2 regions of the Vibrio cidicii genome follow, and region 1 is predicted to be linked to the other one. Evidence: predicted binding sites of a transcription regulator. Region 1 holds the regulator's gene; the other holds the start of a gene.
The links. The regulator MetJ, encoded in region 1, represses methionine synthesis genes. The targets are predictions, from matches to a motif close to TTAGACNTNTANANGTCTAA.
Positions count from the first base shown of each region.

Region 2: the regulator MetJ is predicted to act here: its motif matches at 5,850-5,869, upstream of metK (methionine adenosyltransferase).

Region 1 is NZ_CP035921.1:1,380,998-1,390,239, forward strand. It holds gene EWA64_RS07290 (bifunctional aspartate kinase/homoserine dehydrogenase II) at 1-2,387, opposite strand, end outside; gene EWA64_RS07295 (O-succinylhomoserine (thiol)-lyase) at 2,391-3,554, opposite strand; gene metJ (met regulon transcriptional regulator MetJ) at 3,764-4,081, shown strand; gene EWA64_RS07305 (malic enzyme-like NAD(P)-binding protein) at 4,208-5,485, opposite strand; gene EWA64_RS07310 (Calx-beta domain-containing protein) at 5,761-9,096, opposite strand.
Region 2 is NZ_CP035921.1:1,191,362-1,200,603, reverse strand. It holds gene gshB (glutathione synthase) at 1-844, opposite strand, end outside; gene rsmE (16S rRNA (uracil(1498)-N(3))-methyltransferase) at 859-1,590, opposite strand; gene EWA64_RS06410 (hypothetical protein) at 1,821-3,155, shown strand; gene endA (deoxyribonuclease I) at 3,192-3,887, opposite strand; gene EWA64_RS06400 (SprT family zinc-dependent metalloprotease) at 4,007-4,507, opposite strand; gene metK (methionine adenosyltransferase) at 4,617-5,771, opposite strand; gene tkt (transketolase) at 6,094-8,088, shown strand; gene EWA64_RS06385 (LysR family transcriptional regulator) at 8,181-9,074, opposite strand; gene EWA64_RS06380 (ligand-gated channel protein) at 9,216-9,242, shown strand, end outside.

The sequences.
Region 1 (9,242 bases):
AGATCCGACTGAATCGCCCCCGCCGTCACTTCTCGCCCGGCACCCGGCCCACGAATCACCAATGGGTTGTCTCGATACCACTTACTTTCGATGGCAAAAATGTTGTCACACGGCAGCAAATTGGCTAACGCATGCTCACGCGACAGTGCTTCAACACTCACCCGCGCCTTGCCGTTTTTCTCCAAACGCGCCACGTATCTCAACACCTGATCTTGGCGCTGCGCTTTGGCCAGACGCTCTTGCAAACGTTCACTGAGCAGATGCGCTTTATCAAAAAACTCATCCAGCGTGAGATCGCTCAATTCTGCTGGCACCAAGGATTCCACTTTAACGTTCTCCGGTTCAATCTCCAGCCCCGATTCACGCGCTAAAATCACCAGCTTGCGCATCACATCCGAGCCATCGAGATCGCTGCGCGGATCGGGCTCGGTCAGCCCCTGCTGCCAAGCGAGATCGACCAGTTCCGCAAACGGCACGCTGCCGTCAAACTGCTGGAACAACCAAGAAAGTGTGCCGGAGAAGATCCCTGAGAGCGCAACAATTTCGTCACCGCTCTCACGCAAATCGCGCACGGTATGGTTGATTGGCAACCCAGCGCCCACCGTGGCGTTGTACAGCCAATGGCGACCAATTTTGGCAAACGCATCTTGCACTTGATAGTAATACTCGCTGCTGGCTGAGCCAGCGATCTTGTTGGCCGAAATCAGGTGTAGCCCTTGGTTAGCAATCTCAAGATATTTCGTCGCCAACTCCGCGCTGGCGGTCACATCCAGCACCACCGCTTCGTCATAACCTTGCAAAGCGCCCAAACGCAGTAACCAGCTATCGCCATCGTGCGCGATCGAGTCGTCATCAAAATGGGCGTGCACGCTTGCGGCATCCAAGCCTTGCTCATTGAACAGATACGTTTGGCTATCCACCACGGCTACCAGCTCAAAGTTCATGCCGTGGCGTTTTTCCAGCTCGCTCTTTTGCTGGGCAAACAGCGCTAGCCAACTCGAACCAATATTACCTTTGCCGCACAAGGCAATGGCCACCCGTTTTTGCGCTTGAAAAAGCTGGCTATGAATGCCTTTGACCAGCACAGGCAGATTAACCCGTCGCAGTACAGCCACCAGACTGAGGCCAGAATCCGCCTCGGAGACGAACTCCACTGGCGAGTGTTTCAATTGCTGATAGAAGCCAAAGCAGTGGCTGGCATTTTTCGCTACGCCCGCGCCCACCGCCGCCACCAGCGAAAAGCCTTCTTTAAGTTTAATTTCCGCTTCCACCGCTAACTCTTGCAGGTAGGCCAAAGCGCCACTGGCGATTTCGGCGGTATAGGCCAAACGCAGGCGATGTTGATCTTTTTGCCACTCAAAGGCCAACGGTTCCAGTTGCGCCCGCTTCAAAGCACGTAGCACCTCTTGCTGTACGCGGTCGTCGTCATGGCCTCGGGCAAAAGTGAGCTGCACCAGTAGCACCTCATCAAGCGAGGTGATGATTTTCGCCCCGCGCCCAGAGGCGAGCACGCGTTCAATGCGCGTCGAGCCCGATTCCGCATCGTAGCTACAACGTAAATCGAGCTCAGTGGCACTTTGCGCCACCGGTTGAAGGGTGCGGCTATGCAGCACCGGCGCGGCAAGACGAGCCAGCTCGCTCGCTTCATCCAAACGCAGCAGCGGCAGCAGGCACGCGTCCGACACGATGCGCGGGTCGGCGCTGTACACGCCCGCCACATCACTCCAAATCGTCACGCGTGACACTTCCGCCAACGCGCCAATGATGGTCGCCGAGTAGTCGGAACCATTGCGACCAAGCAGCACGGTATCGCCTGCGCCATTTTGCGCCATAAAACCGGTGATGATCACTCGGCGCTTGGCGTGCTGCGCCAGCACCTCTTTCAGTAGCGGATAGGAACGCGCGCGATCCACCTCCGGCTGAGTGCCGCTTTCGGCGCGCAAAAATGCACGCGCATCTTGTGCCACCGCTGGTAGATTGGTCTGGTTAAGCAGCGCAGCCAGCAAACGCGCTGACCACACTTCACCGTGGCCAAGTACCGCCGCTCTCTGCGTTTGAGAGAGCGGCGCCGCCAACTCCGCCAAGGTACTGAACTCATCATTCAGTTGGGCAAGTAGTTGGCCTTGCGCCTCGCCACTGAGCAGCGATTCAACCAAACCAAGCTGGTAGTGACGTAACGATTGCAGCGCGTCATGGGCCAAACGGCCATCCCGCTCCAACCCATCAAGAAACTCAATCAAGCGGTTAGTGGTTTTGCCCGCCGCAGAGACAACCACCAAATCATTCTCACTGGAATACTCTTTGAGAATATTGGCGACGCGGCGATAACATTCGGGGTCGGCGAGGCTGCTGCCACCAAACTTGTGCAACTGACGTACAACAGACATTTATTACGCTCCCTTCACTTGTTCAAAGGCTTGTTTGAGGTCGGCAATCAAATCGTGCGCATCTTCCAGTCCGACCGACAGACGCAGCAATTGCTGGGAGACCCCCGCCTCAGCCAGCGCCGCTTCGCCCATTGCTCGGTGCGTCATGGACGCGGGATGGCAGATCAAACTCTCCACCCCACCGAGCGACTCGGCCAAAGAGAACAGCTCCAGCGCTTGCACAAACTGCTTCAACTGTTCAAACGAGCCGGCAAATTCAAAACTGAGCATCGAGCCAAACCCCGATTGCTGCTTTTTAGCAATCTCATGCCCCGGATGTTGCGGCAGGCTCGGATGGTAAATCGTCCCCACCAGCGCTTCGCTTTGTAAAAAGGCTAAAATTTGCTGTGAGCTCTCTTCGTGCACGCGCATGCGCGCCCCTAGCGTGCGAATGCCGCGCAGCGTCATGTAGCTGTCAAACGGCGTACCAGTTGCGCCCAAACAGTTGCCCCACCACGCTAGCTCCTCGGCATGTTGCGCAGTTTTGGTCACCACCACACCGCCAATCACATCAGAATGGCCATTAATGTATTTGGTGGTGGAGTGAATCACGAAATCCGCGCCCAGCTCTAACGGCTTTTGATAAACCGGAGTAAGGAAGGTGTTGTCGACCGCCACCAGCGCGCCAACGCGATGCGCCTTTTCACACACGGCCGCAATGTCGACCACGCGCACCAACGGGTTGGAGGGGGTTTCAATCAGCAGCAGTTTGGGCTTGAGCGCCAAGGCTGCCTCCAGCGCCGCTGGGTCGGATTGATCCACAAAGCGCACCTTGAAATCACCTTTGTTAGCGCGGGTATTGAACAAGCGATACGTACCGCCGTAGCAGTCGTGCGGAGCGACAATCAGATCGTTTGGCGACAAAAACGCAGAGACCCACAAGTTAAGCGCCGACGTGCCACAGTTGGTCACCACCGCCCCTTGGCCCGACTCCAACTCATACAGCGCCTGCTCCAGCAAGCCACGGTTGGGGTTGCCCGAACGGGTATAGTCGTACTTAGGCACTTCGCCAAAGGCTGGAAAGCCGTAGTTGGTCGAAAGGTAAATGGGGGGAACGACAGCACGGAACTGACTGTCTGACTCAATACCAGTTCGAACGGCGATGGTAGCGGGCTTGCGAGTGCTCATAGTGTTTCCTTTCTCCAAAGATGCATTCTGATCAGGAATGGGCTACTGTTGTTTCAGCGTCATCCATTCCTTTTATCCGCCACTTTAACCAGCAAAATTTAAGACGTCAACACTTCTAGACGTCCATATGTCTTTGCTTATGGCGGTAAATCCAGCTACAATCTGCGCCTATTATTTTATTAACCAACAATAACGACTAAAGGTGCGCAATGGCCGACTGGAATGGCGACTACATAAGTCCATACGCAGAGCATGGGAAAAAGAGCGAACAGGTAAAAAAGATCACTGTATCTATCCCATTAAAAGTGCTGAAAGTGCTGACCGATGAACGAACTCGTCGTCAAATTAATAACCTGCGCCACGCAACCAATAGTGAACTGCTGTGCGAAGCCTTCCTGCATGCGTACACAGGCCAGCCATTGCCGACCGATGAAGATCTGCGTAAAGACCGACCAGATGACATTCCAACTGAAGCGAAAGCGCTGATGACGGCGATGGGCATCGAGTTCGAAGCCTACGACGACTAAGGATTGGCTGGTCAGTTCGGGGGAAGAGGCTGACTGCCAAGCCAAAAATAGAAATAAAAAGAATAGCAATAAAAACGGGACGCCTTGGCGTCCCGTTTTTCTGACTGGTTAAAAGTCACGTTTGGCTTATTGCGCCATGTAGTTCTCTGGCATCGCGATGCGCGCTACACCAGAATCGACCGCCGCTTGTGCGACTGCTTTCGCTACGCGCGGTAGCAGACGTGGGTCCATCGGTTTTGGAATGATGTAGTGCGGACCGAACTCTAAGCTGTCGACGCCCGCCGCTTTCAACACTTCCGCAGGAACCGGTTCTTTCGCCAATTGACGAATCGCATCCACCGCCGCCAGTTTCATCTCATCGTTGATTTCGCTGGCGCGAACATCCAATGCACCGCGGAAAATAAACGGGAAGCACAACACGTTGTTCACTTGGTTTGGATAGTCACTGCGGCCCGTTCCCATGATCAAATCGTCACGCACTTGGTGTGCCAGTTCTGGCTTGATCTCGGGGTCTGGGTTTGAACAAGCAAACACCACTGGCTTATCAGCCATCAGTTTCAGCGCTTCTGCAGGCATTAGGTTTGGACCTGACACCCCCAAGAAGAGATCCGCGCCAGAAATCACATCTTCCAGCGTGCGTTTGTCGGTGTTATTGGCAAACAGCTGCTTGTATTCGTTGAGATCATCACGACGGGTATGGATCACGCCTTTGCGATCCAGCATGTAGATCTTCTCACGCATCGCGCCGCATTTGATCAACAGTTCCATACACGCCACCGCCGCCGCGCCCGCGCCCAAACACACAATCACACATTCGTTGAGTTTTTTGCCTTGCAGCTCGATCGCATTGAGCATGCCCGCCGCCGTCACAATCGCGGTGCCGTGCTGGTCATCATGGAAAACCGGCACATCACAACGCTCAATCAGGCGTTTCTCGATCTCAAAACAGTCTGGCGCTTTGATGTCTTCAAGGTTGATGCCACCAAAGGTGTCGGCGATGTTGGCAACGGTATCGACAAACTCATCGATGGTGCGGTGTTTTACTTCGATATCGATCGAGTCTAATCCTGCAAAGCGTTTGAACAGTAACGCTTTCCCTTCCATGACTGGCTTAGACGCCAGCGGACCTAGGTTGCCCAGACCAAGAATTGCGGTGCCGTTAGAGATCACTGCCACCATGTTCCCTTTAGCCGTGTACTTGTAGACGTTTTCCGGGTTTTGCGCGATTTCACGCACTGGCTCAGCCACGCCTGGGCTGTAAGCAAGCGCCAAATCTTTGGCCGTTTCGGCTGATTTAGTCAGCGCAATGGCGATTTTTCCCGGAGTTGGGTAGGCATGGTAATCCAGCGCTTGCTGGCGGAGATCTTCTTCAGGAGTCAATGCTTGGCGATTGTCATCGGACATAGGTCGTTATTCTCTTTATATGTTTTGTGGGATAGGGGGAGTGTTCCAAAATGACCTAAAACTCTGCGTTTTTAGATAATTTGGAGATAAATTCTAAATGATATAAGTCAATCTTCCTAGCCAAGAATGCGAAGCATATCTACAAAATGACCAAGAAAGGTTAAGGTAAGACCAGCGAAGGTGCCCCAACCAAGCGCTCCTAATTTAACCACCATGACCAAGAGGCCATGGTGGCCTTTCTTAACCTCGCTCAATGGGCGAGAGTGTTGGTTTTATTAATCATTCTCGTCCCCGCTTCCCCCTGTGGCGCCAGTTGGATCGACTTGTGGGTAGCTAAAAGTAAAGTTCATTTGGGAGTTTGTCACAACAAACTGCACCCCTTGCTTCTTGAGCTTCTCACGACTCTCCTCACTGAGCTGCACGTTGAGCATAGCCTCCAACTCAACCGTACCTTGATTGAAACGCTGATCCAACTCAGCGCGCGTAACCGCCGCGAAATCGAGTGTTCCCTTGGCGACCTTTTGCCCTGCAGGCAAAGTGATTTGTTGTGGAATGGTCAGATAAGGCATGGTGGTTAAATCACTTGCCATGAGCTCCACATCAAACACGAGCTCAAAGTCGAGTGGATCGCTGATGCTAAACTCGATACCTTCTGCCCATTGCTGTGCAATAAAATCACCTTGGCTATTGGGGTCCATTTTGACATTCCTTTGCATCGGAATAGTGATGCTCATTAGATCATCATTGCCAATCACTAGCGTTTGGCTGAATGTATAACTTTTCCCGGGCTGGCAGGCTTGTGCGTCGTAACACCCCGGAAGATCGTAGCGAACCCGACTTCCTTGCGGCAGTTGCGTCGTAAAATCTAATGTGACCCATTCTGAAGACTCAACGCTGTCATCGGCAATCAGATCGAACTGAATCTCAGGGCGACTGCTGTTCGAAAAAACGAGACTAGCTGGCAGATCGAGGTTGAAATCTTCGGATAAGGTGGCGGTTGAGTTCGCCGATAGAGCGATCGCCGCAACAATATCATCGGCAGACTGAGCTTGGGTGTTATAGTAACCAAATCGCCAAAGCACATTGCCACTGCTGTCTTCAAACACTTGATCGGGCGATTGCTCGACATTCAATGAAATGTAGATGTCATCGTCGTCTCGAACTTCTATCTGGCGTGTAATAACAGGCAATTGAACGTCATTCGCTATCGTCAAGCCGATGCTTTGATGTGCTTCATGAGCGCGGTTGTCTGGGACAATCAATACCAGCAATTTTGATGCTTCGCCTGGCATAAATTGGATGTTCAGTGGCTCTGTATTGTCAATGCTCCCCAGCCTCAAACGAGCCATATTCTCACTGCTGATTGTCACATTAACCGCACGATCCGTTGCCGTATCGAGTCGCAGCCTACCTTGTAAAAAACGCCCCTCATTGACCGTATTCTGTGTCAAATAGAGCTCAACACGGCTAGGTTCAGCGACGGCGCTGTCATTATCAGCAATAGTGACGGAGGTCAGTACTTTCTCTTGTGCCGAGGTGACAAAACGAGTTTTGACCATTTCCAGCGTGAAGGTTTCTTGGTTTTCTACATCTAGATCATCAATGATAGGCACATCAAAGCGGAAAACTCTCTGTCCCGATGGAATGAGGACAGAAGTGATGCCTCCCAATGCATTGGGCTGCTGACTATAGCCGCTTTGTATTTGAGGATAGTCAATGAACGCACTCGCGGTATCTTCTGCGGTAGAATAGACGCGATAATACAAATAAACTTGGTTGCCAGACGCCATTTTCCTATCCAAGGTCACTTCAACGACCGCCTTCTGATCGGCTTCACTGGCAGAAAGTACCTGTAGATTTTCAACGACATAACTATCATCATCTCGAATGTAGTAAGTCTTCTCTTGCTTCTGTGTGCCGCTTTCAAAACTGGCACCCTCGGCAATTTCCATACTCAGTTGCAAAGCTTCGTAATACGTCTCGGGCTCTTCGTCACCAAGCACATCCACTTGAATAGTTGCCGTTGGATGCTCAGCACTTAGCGCCAGCACCTCTTGCTTGGCAACAAAATCCTCTCCGTCGGTTGCCCCATATCGGCTGGCAACTTGGTAGCTGAGCTGAACATCGTCCTCGCCAGGATTGATCAGCTCCGCTGTCAGCTCAATACGGCTAGGGGCATCTCCTTCGACCAAGTACTGATAGGCGCTGCTTGGCGATATACGCACGAAGGGCATAGGTTGGCCTTGATTGAACACGAGCGTCGAGCCTGATGCTTGGCATAAATTAACCCCCTTGAGTGTAAGCGGCAAAAGAGTTTGCCCCAGCTCGCTACCTGCATGCGCGGTGGTGGTCAAGGTATGGTTGAGGGTCACCTCTTTCTCTTGCGGGTTAAAGGTGATATCGGTTAATTCGTTGGGGACATCGGAATAGGTAATGCGGCCATCCTGCGCACCTAAATAGTGATCCTCGGCAAAAAAGCGCGCGCTTGAAAAAGAAAAATCGCCTTCTTGGCTCAGCGGTTGCTGACGCTCATTGCGCACCAGAAGATAGCCGCTACAAGTGTCACTGACCTCGGCAAAAGCGAGATTGAACTGAGTTAAATGTCTAGTGGTAAACGTCGCGCTAAGTTCACCGAACGCACCTTGCTCCAGTTCAATAAACTGTTCAAACACCCAGCGACTATCTTGTTCGGAAAGAGACCATACCGGAATTTTGTCGCCCACCTTGAGCGGCTGACCCGTTGTTGGGTTGAGCTGCTCGTTACTCAATGACAGTTGCACCGCCAAGGGTTGTCCAGCGACAATCTTGCTCAACGTCTCATTCTCTGCGGTGATCTTAATATCTATGACCGCTAAAGAACGAAAACGAACCTCACTGCCAACAGGTAACTGTGTCCCTGCTTGCGAATTATACTGCGCCAAATTCGCGGCCGATTCTTTAGCGCTCAGAGGCAATTTCGCACTGTCTGACGGGTAGGCAATTTGCTCAATCTGCACCGTTTCCGCATTCACCGCTTCTCCCTGCTGATTAACCCATTGAGTTTGTGGCGATATTTTGATCACCGTTTGCAACGGCGATTCTGGCTGCGCGTTCACTTCAATCAGGCCGGAGCTTGTAAGTGGCTGTGCCGCAAACTTCAAAGTGGAACTCTGATAAAAAACACCCGCTTGGCTCAGTTGCGGCGAAGTGAGCGAAAGCAACTCGATGCTTTGTTGATTAACACCAAAATCACTGACCACGACAGAAGCACGTTGGCTTAAATACCCCGGTGCGGCCACTTGAATAACGAGAGATAACGGATAGTCCAATAACCCATCGACATCACGATCATGGAACTTACTTTGATCAAGCTGAATGTGCTGTCCGTCAAGCTGTGTCACGAGCTGGCTGGGATCAGATAACACAGCAATCGTCGCGTTTGTTAACTCACCGCCTTGATCATCCAACACTTTAATCGCCAGCGAGGAGCGTTCAGGGTAATCAGGTGCCGTAGGCGGAACAACAACAGGTGCCGAAGGTTCATTCACAGGATTAGACGATGAGCTTCCACCGCCACAGCCAGCTAATAAAATAGTTGACGCTACCATTAACGCCAGCGTTGTCTTTTGCATGCCACTCTCCTAATCCTGAACAAGCCCAACCGCCGCTCTGTTAAAAATAAGTTAACAGGTATAACAGTAATAAATTATTGTTACAAGTTTCATATCGGAAAGGGGATTTATTGACCTCAATGAAAAAATAGTGAGGGTGAATCAAG
Region 2 (9,242 bases), 190 kb from region 1:
TCTCGGTGAGCTTATCGCCAATCACATCCAAACCAACAAAAATCAGTCCTTTTTCTTTCAGCGTTGGTGCGACGGCTAGTGCAATTTTCTTATCGGTTTCGCTCAGTGGGCGAGCTTCACCACGGCCGCCGGCGGCGAGGTTACCGCGCGTTTCCCCTTTGGCTGGGATGCGCGCTAAACAGTAAGGCATGGGCTCGCCATCTACCACCAGAATACGTTTGTCGCCATTGCTGATGTCTGGCACAAAGGTTTGCGCCATCGCGTAGTTTTGTCCGTGATTGGTCAAGGTTTCGATGATCACCGAGACGTTCGGATCGTTCTCTTTGACTCGGAAAATCGATGCACCACCCATGCCATCAAGCGGTTTAAGGATGATGTCGCCATGCTCTTCACGAAACGCTTTTATCTTTTCTGCTTTGCGCGTCACCATGGTGATTGGCGTCAGCTCTGGGAACCAAGCGGTAAAGAGTTTCTCGTTACAATCACGCAGGCTTTGTGGCTTGTTGACGATTAAGGTGCCTTGTTCTTCTGCGCGCTCTAAAATGTAGGTGGCGTAAATGTATTCTGTGTCAAACGGTGGATCTTTACGCATCAACACCGCATCCAGTTCAGCCAGTTCAATGGTTTGCTCTGACTTAAATTGGTACCAGCCGTTAGGATCTTCTTTTAGCTCGACCACTTTGGTGTCGGCAATCGCCACGCCTTGCTCTAAGTGTAGATCATTCATCTCCATGTAATGGATTTCCCAACCGCGACGTTGTGCTTCCAGCAACATGGCGAAGCTGGAGTCTTTCTTGATGTTAATGGACGAAATAGGGTCCATTACGATGCCGAGTTTGATCATGTGTGTTCTCCGTATTAACCCAAATCGCCGAAACGAACTTGTAGCGCGGTAATAGCAGTTAGTGCTGCGGTTTCAGTACGCAACACGCGTGGACCGAGTAGGGTCTCTTCAAAGTGATAGGTTTGTGTCATGTCGATCTCTTCTGCAGAGAGGCCCCCTTCAGGACCAATCAGCAGGCGCACTTTGTTGACCGGCGCCGGTAGCGTGTTGATTGAATATTTGGCCCGAGGGTGCAGATTAAGCTTTAGGCCGTCGTACTCTTCCGCGCACCAAGCTTCAAGCGACATAATGGGGCGAATCTCCGGGATGATGTTCCGTCCGCATTGCTCACAAGCGCTAATGGCTATTTTCTGCCACTGAGCGAGTTTTTTCTCAAAGCGTTTTTCATCCAATTTAACGCCGCATCGCTCCGAAATCAGTGGCGTAATGGTATTGACCCCAAGTTCAACGGATTTCTGGATGGTGAACTCCATCTTTTCACCGCGCGAGATCACTTGCCCCAAATGGAGATCTAAAGGTGACTCGCTGCTGTTTTCCTCCCGCTGTGTCACTTTGACCAACACCTGCTTTTTGCTCACTTCGGTGATTTCGGCTGGAAATTGTGCGCCACTGCCATCAAACAGCAGCACTTCTTGCCCTTCTTTCATGCGCAAAACGCGGCCGATATGGCCAGCGGCGTCTTCCTGCAAGGCGACAATGTGGTGCAGATGGAGTGTTTCGGGGTGATAAATTCGAGGGATGCGCATTGTGTTTCGAGTTCCTGCAACAGACAGAATGAATTAGAGATTAACATGGATGCTCAGAGGAGAAAAAACAAGTCAGTATGGTAATTTAAGCGCAAGGTCGTAATTTTCCGCCAAAGTGATTGTTATTCATTGATTTTGTGAATATTTTGTATGCCGCTTTGCGGTGGCGAACGTATTCAAGCTGGCAAAGTTGAAACAAATTAATAAGTACAATAATCATGGATAGTGTTATGAAAAAGACCAAACTGGCAGTGGCTTGTGCTCTGCTGATGACTTTAGCTGGCTGTAATGGCGGCTCTTCTTCATCTGATGGCCCAAGTGGCCCCGGTTCACCAAACATCAAAGGTGACCCATCATTGAGTAAAATCTATGCCTATCAAGCCTCTGAATTGTCAGACGCTGCGCTGGAGTGTGCCAAGATCTACAAGCAGCGACGCTCTTGCTCGTTAGAAAAAATTCGCCCAATCGGTGCTGATAGGCAGCAAAATGTCACCATTGAGGATATTCGTTCCCGTTTATTGGTTTCTCATGCCTGGATGGCGGAAAGCTTTATTGACGCGCTACGTGAAATCAACGATCAGGACCTGCTGAATATGTTTAAGCCACTGAACACTATAGTGCTCAGTTATGATATTCGCCCGTCATTTTATCATCCATCGACCGCTTCTATGTATATTGATGCCGCCTACCTGTGGCGCAATGCGAGCGATTGGAGCACGATTTACCAGCAAGAAGATTATCGTCAGGCATTTTCAAAACAGTTCAGCTATGACAGCGCCACTCGCTATTTGGATAGCGAATTATTTGACTATGTCACCTACTCAAATGATTACGATGCTACGCGCAATGGGGAGCGTAAAACGGAACAAATTGCACCGGGTCTATTCCGTTTGTTGTCTCATGAACTGGCGCACGCGAACGATCTGCTACCGCCAAATGACTTGTTGCAATTGGCCGATAGCGGCACTATTTACAGCGAGATTGAATCCGCTGATCATGTGGCTAAGCAGTTGACCAGCAGTCAGCCCCTTACCTCTGCATTGTTATTGGAAGCGGCACAAGTCTCATTTCATGGTGAAGCCATGACCAATAGAGTTCGTCAGTCTACAGGGCAGCAGGCTGGTGGCGAATTTGAACGTGATGGCGCGGCGGCATTTTACAGCTACTCTACGCCACAAGAGGATGTCGCTATGCTGTTTGAAAGCTACATGATGTACAAAAAGTACAAGGTGTACTCAGAAGTGGCGTTCTTGTCGGTTCCACAAACGACGTATTATAGCTGTAACGATTGGAAAGTGTTGTGGGGACAGCGCAATCGTCTCGCCGATGCTAATGTGCGTGATCGTGCCGTGTTGGTCGCACAACGCATTTTGAATGTGAGTGAAAATGACATTCGCGCCAATATGCCTAGCAGCACAATGCGTCCAAAGACAATGCCGCTAGGGAAAGGGTGGTGTGAAATTGTTGGTCGTTCTTACGATGAGTCCGGCGAAATGCGTTATGCCCCACCGCAAGAGCGTAAAGAACGCTTTGGTTATCTTGAGGATATCGGCGCGAAAGAGTAAGTATGATGAAATCCCAGTGGCGACACTGGGATTTTTCTATCGCGTTTGACACGCTTCCTTCACATAAGAGTTGTGGTTGCCCTGAACTTTGGCAATTCGCTCATCGCGTATGCATTCCCACTCCGATACGGGATAAGTTTTATTCCATGCTTGCATCAACTGAGTCTGCTGTTTCGACAGTTGGAAGCCGTACTCTCGGCTCATGTAGAGGTAAGTGCGAGCAATCGATCCCCGCGCGCGATCCGGCGGCATCACTTTACGCGCTTTGAAATTGACCTGCATTTCACAGCGGCCATAGGTCTCACCATCCACGCCATTCCACTGGCTAAAGTTAAAGTTTGAGCGATCGCCGTTGACTTCGCCAACTGCTGGCGTGAGGTTATGCAGATCCGCTTCCATCGAGCGAAACTGAACATCATGTCTGCTGCAATTTTTGCGTCCACCGTTTTGCCAACATTGTCGCTGGTGGCCGAACTGCCAAGCGGGCACCACATGTTCCCACTCAATACGACTGGCACGATTTTGTTGCTTACGCACTTGATAACCACAAGATTGCAAATCTGGAATGCCTTTCTTTCCTTGCCATTGAATCTCGCAGCCACAGTAAAAACTGACCGGATAATCTTGGTAAATTTGTAGCGCCTCTTTCTTCGCCGCAGAGAAGTTGGCCGGGGGCGCAGCCAGTACATGCAAGCTGCTGAGAGCCGCCAGTAGTGAAAATAGGTATTTCATCTAAAAAGTCTTAGAAAAGTATGACTTTTTAGATTGTAGCACTCAGTTTTGCCGCGAAGTAGTGAGCGAATTGTTAAAGCTGAGTCAAAACTGCACTGAGGGCGAGCTTAGACAGGCCGCTAACTGAGTTGTAATCCGGTAAACTGCAAAGGCTGACGGCACTTTGTGCAGCAATAACTGGCTTGATGACGTTGCACTTTGTTGTGGCGGCGAATTGACAGTGGGTACTCGGCGCAGGCGCAGCGATATTGAAAGGTTTTCCCTTGGACCGAATGGATATTAAAGCAATGCGTCGTTCTTGCTGGTAGATTGAAGAGACCTTTCATCATCGCTTGCCACTCTTTGCCATGAGGCTTAACGCGCCCGAACACCTGATAGGTGATGAGGTGGGCGACTTCATGCGGAATCACCTCTTGCAAAAACGCGCGAGGATTTTCGTTGAATAAGACGGGATTGAGGCGTATCTCATTCAGTTGCAAGTAAGCTTTACCTGCCGTTTTGCCTCGAACGTTAAAACTGAGTTTGGGCAGAGGGAAAGTGCGCTGAAAGCGTTGTTCGGCTAAGGCGATACAGTGGGCGAGGACTTGCGAGGATTGTTCGGCTAGTTCGTGGTGCAACATGGGCTCTTCTTCAAACGGCGAAATTTGTTTTCTTACGCATAATCAATTTATACGCATAATAAAAAGCCCCTGCATTGTAGCAGAGGCTTTCTGTTCGAGAAGAGGCTGATTATTTGATGCCAGCAAACTCACGCAGTAGTGCTGCTTTGTCGGTTGCTTCCCAAGGGAACTCTTCGCGACCGAAGTGACCATATGCAGCGGTCTTCTTGTAGATTGGCTGAAGCAGATTCAGCATCTCTTGCAGACCGTATGGACGTAGGTCGAAGAACTGGCGAACGGCTTCAATGATGATGTCGTGCGACACTTTCTCGGTACCGAACGTTTCAACCATGATAGAGGTTGGATCGGCCACACCGATTGCATAAGAAAGTTGGATTTCACAACGATCTGCCATGCCCGCTGCGACGATGTTTTTCGCTACGTAACGCGCTGCGTAAGCGGCAGAACGGTCTACTTTCGATGGATCTTTACCAGAGAAAGCACCACCACCGTGACGCGCTGCGCCGCCGTAGGTATCCACGATGATCTTACGACCCGTCAGACCGCAGTCACCCATTGGACCACCGATAACGAAACGGCCGGTTGGGTTGATGAAGTACTTGGTTTCTTTGTTTAGCCATTCTGAAGGAAGAACAGGCTTGATGATCTCTTCCATCACTGCTTCGCGCAGATCTGGTGTCGAGATAGAATCACAGTGCTGAGTAGACAGGACAACCGCATCAATACCAACAATTTTGCCTTGATCGTATTGGAAAGTAACCTGTGATTTTGCATCGGGGCGCAACCATGGCAGTGTGCCATCTTTACGTACTTTCGCTTGACGTTCCATCAAACGGTGCGCGTAGGTAATTGGTGCTGGCATCAGTACTTCGGTTTCGTTACATGCGTAACCGAACATAATGCCTTGGTCGCCCGCACCTTGCTCTTTAGGGTCGGCTTTATCAACGCCTTGGTTGATGTCAGGAGACTGTTTGCCGATGGTGTTGAGAACAGCACAAGAGTTGGCGTCGAAGCCCATGTCTGAGTGAACGTAGCCGATTTCGCGAACGGTTTCGCGCGTCAGTTCTTCGATATCAACCCAGGCAGAAGTGGTAATTTCACCACCGACCATGACCATGCCGGTTTTTACGTAAGTTTCACATGCAACACGTGCTTTCGGGTCTTGCTCAAGAATCGCATCAAGAACCGCATCAGAAATCTGGTCTGCAATTTTGTCTGGATGGCCTTCTGATACTGACTCAGAAGTGAACAGGTGCTTTGCCATGAGAGCTCCACTTTTGATTAATTTTCGCAGCTGAATACTTGCTCTCAGCTCCGGGAATGAAATACGATTTGTAGGTGTTTCTACATCTAGACGTCCATTCTAGTTTTGAATACTCGAATTACAAGTGATTTTTTAGTATGAACCAAAAGTAATCGTTTGCCTTGCTGGTGCGAAGAATTTGCTCTATTTCACTTTCAGTGAAGTAGAGCATGGTTTGTTCTGGGTTTTTCTCGGGTAAATCGTTTGCAGAGCAGAGATTGCTTTGCGAAAATAGCCAGCGCAATTTTTCTTATTACATCGCTTAATGCACTCAGGAGCAGACATGCCATCTCGTAAACATCTCGCTAATGCAATCCGCGCACTCAGCATGGACGGCGTACAAAAAGCAAACTCAGGCCACCCAGGGGCACCTATGGGTATGGCGGACATCGCTGAAGTTCTTTGGCGCGGCCACCTAAACCACAACCCATCAAACCCAGAGTGGGCTGACCGCGACCGTTTCGTGCTGTCTAACGGCCACGGCTCTATGCTGATTTACTCGCTACTGCACCTTAGCGGTTACGAGCTTTCTATCGATGATCTGAAAAACTTCCGTCAATTGCATTCTAAGACTCCGGGCCACCCAGAATACGGCTACGCGCCGGGTATCGAAACAACGACGGGCCCTCTAGGTCAAGGCATCACCAACGCGGTTGGTATGGCAATGGCTGAGAAAGCGCTCGCAGCGCAGTTCAACAAAGAAGGCCACGACATCGTTGACCACTTCACTTACGTGTTCATGGGTGATGGCTGTCTGATGGAAGGTATCTCGCACGAGGCATGTTCTCTAGCGGGTACGCTAGGCCTTGGTAAACTGATTGCATTCTGGGATGACAACGGCATCTCTATCGACGGTCACGTGGAGGGTTGGTTCTCTGACGATACGCCTAAGCGTTTTGAAGCATACGGCTGGCACGTTATCCCAGCAGTGGATGGTCACAATGCGGAAGCGATCAACGCAGCAATTATCGCTGCGAAAGCGGATCCTCGCCCAACGCTTATCTGTACTAAAACTATCATCGGTTTTGGTTCACCAAACAAATCGGGTTCACACGACTGTCACGGTGCACCACTAGGTGCGGAAGAAATTGCCGCAGCACGTGAGTTCCTAGGTTGGGAACACCCTGCATTTGAAATCCCTGCTGATGTATACGCAGAGTGGGATGCAAAAGCAGCTGGCGCTGAAAAAGAAGCCGCTTGGAACGCGAAGTTCGAAGCATACGCAGCCGAGTACCCTGAGCTTGCCGCAGAGTTCAAACGCCGCGTAAACGGTGAACTTCCTGCAGAGTGGGAAGAGAAAGCAAACCAAATCATTGCCGATCTTCAAGCCAACCCAGCAAACATTGCTTCACGTAAAGCATCGCAAAACGCGCTCGAAGCGTTTGGTAAAATGCTGCCAGAATTCATGGGCGGCTCTGCCGACCTAGCGCCTTCTAACCTCACCATGTGGTCGGGTTCTAAGTCGCTAGAAGCAAACGACTTCTCGGGTAACTACATCCACTACGGTGTGCGTGAATTTGGTATGACAGCGATCATGAACGGTATCGCGCTGCACGGCGGTTTTGTTCCTTACGGCGCAACCTTCCTGATGTTCATGGAATACGCACGTAACGCAATGCGTATGGCCGCTCTGATGAAAGTGCAAAACATCCAAGTGTACACGCACGACTCTATCGGCTTGGGTGAAGATGGCCCAACTCACCAACCGGTTGAGCAAATCGCGTCTCTGCGTCTAACGCCAAACATGAGCACATGGCGTCCATGTGACCAAGTGGAATCGGCGGTCGCATGGAAACTGGCGATTGAACGTAAAGATGGCCCATCAGCGCTGATTTTCTCTCGTCAAAACCTAGCGCAGCAATCACGCAGCGCTGAGCAAGTGGCAGACATCGCCAAAGGTGGTTACATCCTAAAAGACAGCGATGGCAAGCCAGAGCTGATCCTAATCGCGACAGGTTCTGAAGTTGAGCTAGCAGTGAAAGCCGCTGAACAACTAACCGCAGAAGGTAAGAAAGTACGCGTAGTGTCCATGCCATCAACCGATGCATTCGACAAGCAAGACGCGGCTTACCGTGAAGCAGTACTACCATCAGACGTAACAGCACGCATCGCTATCGAAGCGGGCATCGCAGATTTCTGGTACAAGTACGTTGGTTTCGACGGTCGTATCATCGGCATGACGACTTTCGGTGAATCAGCACCTGCTGACCAGTTGTTCGAAATGTTCGGTTTCACGGTAGAAAACGTGGTGAACACAGCGAAAGAATTGCTAGCGTAATTACTGGACCGTCTAAACAGTCGAACGTAAGCGACAACTGTTAAACGCTAAAGTTAGAAAGGCCATCATTGCGATGGCCTTTTTACTTTTTGTCAGTTTTTCCAACCTTGTGGAATGCTTTGGTTAATATAGTCTAAAAGTACGGATAAGCGCCTTGGTAGCCTTCCTGCGGGCGTGTAACAGTTGATGGAAATAGGCTCCGAAAGCCAACCTTCCAAGCAAGGTGTAATTCGACCTGGGTGATGCTTCTCATAGACGCTTGCGGTCCAAGTCGGCAACAATCCAATACCATGACCATTCGCGATACTGTCGATCTGCATCGCGATGTTGTCGCAGTATAAGCGACTAGCAAATGGCTCTAAGAAGAAGTCACCGTGTTGAGGGTGTGTGAGCATTAATCCGTTTTCTTGTACCGAGCCAAAATCTATCCAAGGATGTGCTTCAAGTTCTTTGGGGTGGAGGAGCGAACCGTGTTGTTCTAGATAAGCTGGAGAGGCAAAAGGTGTATAACGAAAAGAGCCTAACACCTCTTTGCGCCAATCGAGGTCTTTGCGTTCACCGAGCCAGATGAACAAGTCAGGGTCATGGTGCGCTTCAGAAAAGTCACTAATGAGTTGAACCCTAACGTCAGGATTATCGGCAAGAAAGCGGTTGAGTATGCCACCTAGCCAACTTCTCACTAATGCTGTGTGACAAATAATATGTAGTGGTCCTGAAACTTGGTTCGTTAAATCTTGCAACGCCTCATAACTTTCTTCACTTAGATCAAGAATCTGACGACTGTAGTTGGCAAAAATTTCTCCCGCTCTTGTCAGTACTAATCGGTTACCTTGTCTTGCGGTCAGTGCCTGACCGAAATCTTCTTCCAGTTGTGCTAAGCGACGACTCAGTGTTGATTTAGGTTGGTTAAGAGCCTTTGCAGCAGCTGTTAAACTTTTATGCTGATTGAGCGCATCAAAGGCTCGAATTGATGATAAATCGTGCATATTTCACCTGCTCCTTACTGCGTTATGTACGGATTCCACAAATGGGAAAGGCCGTTCCATAAGTATCACTATGCATCTCGTTCTAATTGTGAATAATTCAATTCTACAAAATGATAATCATTATCAATTATGGAGATGTAGATGTCTACTTTTAGACTGCCAGTTATT